2 regions of the Agromyces chitinivorans genome follow, and region 1 is predicted to be linked to the other one. Evidence: riboswitches for the same ligand, from Rfam matches in the RefSeq annotation. Region 1 holds a riboswitch; the other holds the start of a gene.
The links. A riboswitch is a leader RNA that binds a small molecule or an ion and turns the genes downstream of it on or off. The one in region 1 is predicted to bind glycine.
Positions count from the first base shown of each region.

Region 1 (3,401 bases):
AGACATGCCCGCCGTGATCGTCGCCGGGCTCGATCCGCTGCAGTTCATGGCGAGCGGCCTCGAGATCCCGAACGGGGTGAACGAGCTCGAGTGGGTCGGAGGTGTGCAGGGCAGCCCGATCCCGACCATAACCGGCCGGTTCACGGGCCTGCCGATCCCCGCCGACGCCGAGATCGCGATCGAGGGGTTCCTCCGCCACGACAAGGAGCGCATCGAAGGGCCGTTCGGCGAGTGGACGGGGTACTACGCCTCGACCGCGCGACCCGAGCCGGTGTTCGAGGTGAGTGCGGTCTACTACCGCAACAACCCGATCATCCTCGGCTGCCCGCCCGAGAAGCCGCCCTACGAGGCCCAGCGGTTCCAGCAGTACGGCCGCAGTGCCAATCTCAAGCGCGAGATCACGGCCGCGGGGATCCCCGGCGTGACCGCGGCCTGGACGCACAGCGTCGGCGGCTGCCGGCTCTTCAACGTCATCGCGATCTCCCAGAAGTACCAGGGGCACTCGCGGCAGGTCGGCACGGTCGCGGCGCAGGTGCGCCAGGCCAACTACCTCGGTCGCATCGTGGTGGTGGTCGACGACGACATCGACATCACCGACCTGCACGAGGTGATCTGGGCGGTCTCGACGCGGGCGGATCCGGAGCGCGACACGATCATCCTCACCGGGGCGCTGAGCGGACACCTCGACCCCGCGATCCATCCCGATCGCAAGGGCACGAACTCGCGCATGATCATCGACGCCACCCGGCCCTACGAGTGGCGCGACCGGTTCCCACCCGCGATCGGGCCCTCGACCGAGGTGAAGCAGTACACGCGCGACACGTGGTCCTGGATCCTCGGATGACGCGTCCGGCCGAACCGGCGGTCGGGTGCGCGCGATGAGGGTCACCCGTCACGGTCATGCGGCGCTGCTCGTCGAGTGCGACGAGGTGCGGATGCTGCTGGATCCGGGGTCGTACGCCGACGAGTCGGCGTTCGCGCTCGAGGGGGTCGACGTGGTCGCCGTCACGCACGCCCACGCCGACCACTTCGATCCCGACCGGCTCGCCGCGCTGCACGCGCGCAATCCGAACGCGGTGCTCTGCGCACTGCCGGAGGTCATCGCGAGGGCGGGGGAGCGCTGGAGCGCGACCGTCGCGATGGAGGCGGGGCGGCACCTCGACCTGCCCGGGCTCACGGTGCGCGCGGTCGGCGGCACGCACGATGCCATCCACCCGGAGCTGCCCGTGCCGGGCAACCTCGGGTTCGTGCTCGCCGAGCGCGACGGGGTCTCGCTGTTCCATCCGGGCGATTCGTACGCGGCGGTGCCGGAGGGGGTCGACCTGCTGGCGGTGCCGATCGCCGCGCCGTGGGCGCGCCTCGGCGACACCGTCGAGTTCGTGCGTCGCGTCGCGCCGCGGTGGGTCCTGCCGATCCACGATGCGGGCCTGGCCCCGGTGTGGCGCCGGTACTTCTGGTCGACGGTGCTCGGCCTCGGCGGTGCCGAACCGGCGCCGGGGCTGGACGACGGGGTGATCGAGGTCGTTGCCTCGGGCGCGCGCTGACGCGCCGCGTGTTAGCGTGACGAACAGCGAACTGAATACCCGCATCGTGGCGGGAGAGCCCGCCGGGTCCGCCCGGGCGGCGCCGTAGGAGCAAGCCCCTCCCCGGGAATCTCTCAGGCACCCGTACCGCCACGACAGGGAACTCTGGAAAGCAGCAGGCCACGGTCTGCTCACCGACGGGGCAAGGCGGCGCGAGCCGCGCGAATCTCTCAGGTCATCGACAGAGCGGGGAGGAACCACCCGACGCCGGCGCGGCCGGCCCCGACCCGGGAGTTCCGATGACCCACCCTCCGACGACCGCAGCAGAGCGGATGCGGCCCGCAGCCGCGTCCCCGATCGCGGAGTCCGCGCCGATGCCGAGCGCGCTGGACCTGTTCACGATCGGCATCGGGCCGTCCTCCTCGCACACGGTCGGGCCGATGCGCGCCGCTCGCAGGTTCGTCGACGGCCTCGCCGCGGACGGGATGCTCGCGGAGGTCGCGCGCGTGCGGGTCGAGCTCCTCGGCTCGCTCGGTGCCACGGGGCGTGGGCACGGGTCGGATGCCGCGGTCGTCCTCGGCCTCGCCGGCGAGCACCCGGAGACGGTCGACGCGGCGAGTGTCGGCGCCCGGGTGGCGCGGGTCGCGGCGGAGCGGACGCTGCTGCTCGGCGGGTCGCAGCGCATCGCGTTCGATCCCGACGAGGACGTGGTCCTCCACCGCCGGAAGCGGCTGCCGGGGCACCCGAACGCCCTGACCTGCGAGGCGTTCGACGGCGCCGGCGCGACGCTGCGCACGGCGACGTACTACTCCGTGGGCGGCGGTTTCGTCGCCGACGACCTCGGCGGCCGCCCGACCGTCGTCGAGCAGCGCGCGGACGTGCCGTTCCCGTTCGCGTCCGGCGCCGAGCTGCTCGCGACGTGTCGAGCCGAGGGGATCGACATCGCGCAGGCGATGCTCGCGAACGAGTGCGCGCGGCGGCCCGAGGCCGAGGTCCGCGAGGAGCTGCTGCGGGTCTGGCGCGTCATGCGGGAGTGCGTCGAGCGCGGATGTTCCGCGGAGGCGGAGTTCCTGCCGGGATCGCTGCGCGTGCGCCGGCGCGCGCCCGGCCTCGCCCGGAAGCTGTCCGCGGCGGGCGAGTCGGGTCCGAGCGGCGCGATGGACTGGGTCAGCCTGTGGGCGCTCGCGGTCAACGAGGAGAACGCCGCGGGCGGCCGCGTGGTGACCGCGCCGACGAACGGCGCGGCGGGCATCGTGCCCGCGGTGCTGCACTACGCCGACCGGTTCGTCGGCGAGCTCGGCGACGACGCCGTGGTGCGCTTCCTGCTGACGGCCGCGGCCATCGGCCTGCTGCTGAAGCGCAACGCGTCGATCTCGGGCGCGGAGGTCGGCTGCCAGGGCGAGGTCGGCTCGGCCTGCTCCATGGCGGCCGCGGGGCTCTGCGCGCTGCTCGGCGGCACCCCGGAGCAGGTCGAGAACGCCGCCGAGATCGGCATCGAGCACCACCTCGGCCTCACCTGCGACCCGATCGGCGGGCTCGTGCAGATCCCGTGCATCGAGCGCAACGCCATCGCGAGCAGCACCGCGATCAACGCCGCGCGCATCGCCCTGCACGGCGACGGCACGCACCACGTCTCGCTCGACCAGGCCATCGCGACCATGCGCGAGACCGGCGCCGACATGAAGCGCAAGTACAAGGAGACCTCGCTCGGCGGACTCGCCGTGAACGTCATCGAGTGCTGAGCGCGGCGGGGCGGTGCCGCGCCGCGGCACCCGGAGACGCGAAGAAGCCCGGGCGAACCCGGGCTTCTCGTTCTGGTGGCTCCGACGGGCGTCGATCCCGTGACCTCACGATTTTCAGTCGTGCGCTCTACCAACT
Region 1 covers NZ_JBEPJZ010000001.1:372,799-376,199, reverse strand. Annotated here, with positions in the region: gene ABZK10_RS01845 (UbiD family decarboxylase) at 1-844, shown strand, start outside; gene ABZK10_RS01840 (MBL fold metallo-hydrolase) at 879-1,544, shown strand; glycine riboswitch at 1,585-1,683, shown strand; glycine riboswitch at 1,687-1,770, shown strand; gene ABZK10_RS01835 (L-serine ammonia-lyase) at 1,898-3,265, shown strand; tRNA gene ABZK10_RS01830 (tRNA-Phe) at 3,339-3,401, opposite strand, start outside.

Region 2 (3,401 bases), on a different contig from region 1:
GTCGCCCAGCTTCTCGGCGGCGTAGGCGGTGATGCCCACGACCACGCCGCCCGCGTCGACGCCCTCCGCGGGATCCTCGTCGACGAGCACCCACTCGTGGTCGCTCGTGTACTTCAGGTCGTTCAGGTCGGTCATGGGGTTCCCCTCGGATCGGTGGGTCGCGGTGCTCGGTGGGCGGTGCGGTTCGTGGTGGGTGGCGGGTTCGCCGGACGGCGCGGCTACTGCTCGCGGCGGTAGAAGGGCAGGTCGACGACGGATGCGGCGATGCGCGTGCCGCGCACGTCGACATACAGCGCGGTGCCCGTCGCCGCGTGACGCGGAGCGACGTAGGCCATGGCGATCGGGTGGCCGAGCGTGGGCGACAGCGCGCCGCTCGTGATCACGCCGACCTCGGAGGCATCCGCCCCCTCGCCGTCGAACAGCGCGTACCCGGCGCGGCCCGCGCGGCGGCCCTCGCTCGCGAGCCCGACCAGCACCGGGGCATCCGCCGCCGGCCCCTCCTCGCTCGCGGCGCGGCCGACGAAGTCGACCTCCTTGGCGAGCGCGACGACGCGCCCGAGCCCCGCCTGCGCCGGGAACGTGTCGCGGGTGAGCTCGTGCCCGTAGAGCGGCATGCCCGCCTCGAGGCGCAGCGTGTCGCGGCTGGCCAGGCCCGCCGGCACGAGCCCGAGCGGCTCGCCGGCCTCGACGAGCGCCTCCCAGAGGGCGGGCGCCTGGTCGGGCGAGACGTAGAGCTCGAAGCCGTCCTCGCCCGTGTAGCCGGTGCGCGCGACGAGCACCGGCTGCTCGGCGAACTCGGCCGCGACGGCGCGGTAGTACTTCATTCCGGTGACGGCATGCACGAAGTCGTCGTGGTCGTTGCCGTCGCCCTGGATGCCGAAGCCGGGCGTCGTGGTGAGGATCTCGAGGGCCTTCGGCCCCTGCACCGCGACAAGGGCGACGTCGTCGGACTCGTCGAACACCTCGCAGTCGAACGGCGCCGTGCGGGCGCGCAGCTCGTCGGCGACGTGGGCGGCGTTGGCGGCGTTGGCGACGACGAGGAAGCGGTCGGCCCCCGTGCGGTAGACCACGAGGTCGTCGATCACGCCGCCGTGGCGCGCGAGCAGCAGCGTGTACTTCGCCTGACCCTCGGCGCTGGCCGAGAGCTTGCCGGCGAGCGCGTAGTCGAGCGCGCGGTCGGCCTCGGGCCCGACGACCACGATCTCGCCCATGTGCGAGAGGTCGAAGATGCCCGCCGCGGTGCGGACCGCCTTGTGCTCGGCGAGGTCGGACGAATAGCGCACGGGCATCTGCCAGCCCGCGAAGTCGGTGAAGGTCGCGCCGGCGGCGCGGTGGATCGCATCGAGGGGGCTCAGGCGTTCGGTCACGGAGTTCTCCTGTCGTCGCACGGCGCGCGCGGCATGCTGCCGCGGTCGAGAACTCCCCCTCTGTCATGTGCCTGAGAGTTTCACGGACCCCGTGGGGTGCGCTTTCACCGTGGGCGGGATGCTCGTGGCATCCGCTTTTCAGAGCGGCCTGCTCGCTGCGGTCTGTGACCTGAGAGATTGGCGGGGAGGCTTGCTCCTTCGGTGCCGGCCCAGCCGGCTCTCCCGCAACGCGTCGATGGCCCGATATGCGATTGTGCGCACAGCCTACCAACCGAATCCGGGAATCCTCGCCCCGCGCTGCGCGCGAGCCCGGTCCGGCCCCAGACCCGTCAATCTCCTGCGCTCTCGCGCCTCATGGCGCAGTTTCTTGACGGGTCTCGCGCACGACCCGTCCCCGTGGTCTCGAGACCCGTCAAGAGCCTGCACTCCCAGCGCTGAGAACGCAGGTTCTTGACGGGCGTTGTATCGGCGACCAGGGGTAGGTCCTCCACAGGCGCGAACGGGCACCCTCTCGGGGGGTGTGCGCATGCGGCACCGCCGAAGTCCGGCTCGTTGGAGACAGTGTCAGCATGCGAAGTCCGAGCCGACTCCCCGCCGATCTCGTGTCCCGCGTGTCATTCACGACTGGGGATGCCGCGAAGCACGGCGTCGGACATCGGCGGCTCGCCGCACCCGACATCGTGGCTCCGTTCCACGGGGTTCGGTCCGCCCAAGACGCACCACCGCTCGCGTCGGCCTATCAGGTGCGACTCGCCGAGGGTCAGTGCTTCAGCCACACCACGGCCGCACTGCTCTTAGGCTGTCCGCTCCCCCGCAGGCTGGAACGAGACCCGCGTGTCCACGTCTCGAGCGTCGGGAAGTGGCGCGGGCCCCGCACTCGCGGGGTCGTCGGGCACGAGCTGTCGAGCCGATGCACCAAGGTCATCGAGGTCGATGGCCTGCTGGTGACGGATGCTCCGACCACCTGGCGCCACCTCGCCGGGATGCTCTCCGTCGACGAGCTCATCGTGGTCGGCGACTACTTGGTGTCGCCCCGCGGGTCCTACGGCGATCTCCCTGCCCTCACCGAGGACGAGGCGCTCCAGCGTTCGATCGAGCGAACGCCGCGCCTTCGCGGAGCGGCTCGCGCCCGCGATGCACTCGTCGACGTCCGCGCGGGCGCCCGTTCACCGAAGGAGACCGAAGCTCGGCTCATGCTCTGCCGTGCAGGATTGCCGGAGCCGGTGCTGAACCATCCAGTCGTCGACGAGAAGGGCGAACTCATCGCAGAGATCGACCTCGCGTACCCGGACGACCTTCTCGGAGTGGAGTACGAGGGCGACACGCATCGCGAGCGCGAACGCTTCCGTCGTGACATCCGACGCATCGAACGGCTCCAGGACGCGGGTTGGCACATGATCCGCCTGACCTCGGACGACGTTGACGCGACGCTCACGACGACGGCCTCCTGCGACGCGGTGGAGCGAATCGAACGCCGACTCCGCATGCCTCGCACCTGAAGACCAGAGACGCGGCAGACCTGGTTCCCCGCCCCGCTGAGACCCGTCAAGAAGCTGCGCTCTCCCCGCTGGGAGCGCAGTTTTCTGACGGGTCTCGAGCCACCTACGTGACCCGACACGCAAGACCCGTCAGGAAACTGCGGTCTGGCTCGCCAAAGCGCAGGGAATTGACGGGTCTGGAAGTTCGCGGGGGCGGTTTGTGTTCGGGTCAGGGTGACACTAAGATGGACGCGGTCTTCGAGTCAGACTGACACTTAGGGGGTGGGGCGGATGCCGGTGGAGCCCGTGGGCACGCACGACGCGCGCCTCGCCGTGTCGACGGTGATCTTCGCGCTGCGCCGCGACGAGGCATCCGGACTGCCCACGCTCTGGATTCCGCTGGTGCGCCGCACGCGCGACCCCTACCTCGACGACTGGGCGCTGCCCGGCGGCTGGCTGCCCGACGACGAGGAGCTGTCGGATGCCGCGGCGCGCACCCTCGGCGAGACGACCGGCCTCGCGCCGAAGTACCTCGAGCAGCTCTACACGTTCGGTG
Region 2 covers NZ_JBEPJZ010000002.1:812,201-815,601, forward strand. Annotated here, with positions in the region: gene gcvH (glycine cleavage system protein GcvH) at 1-135, opposite strand, end outside; gene gcvT (glycine cleavage system aminomethyltransferase GcvT) at 219-1,367, opposite strand; glycine riboswitch at 1,421-1,514, opposite strand; glycine riboswitch at 1,516-1,602, opposite strand; gene ABZK10_RS16555 (putative endonuclease domain-containing protein) at 2,375-2,866, shown strand; gene ABZK10_RS16560 (NUDIX hydrolase) at 3,137-3,401, shown strand, end outside.
Region 2: linked by a shared signal. The riboswitch ahead of gcvT (glycine cleavage system aminomethyltransferase GcvT) and the one ahead of ABZK10_RS01835 (L-serine ammonia-lyase) in region 1 are both predicted to bind glycine.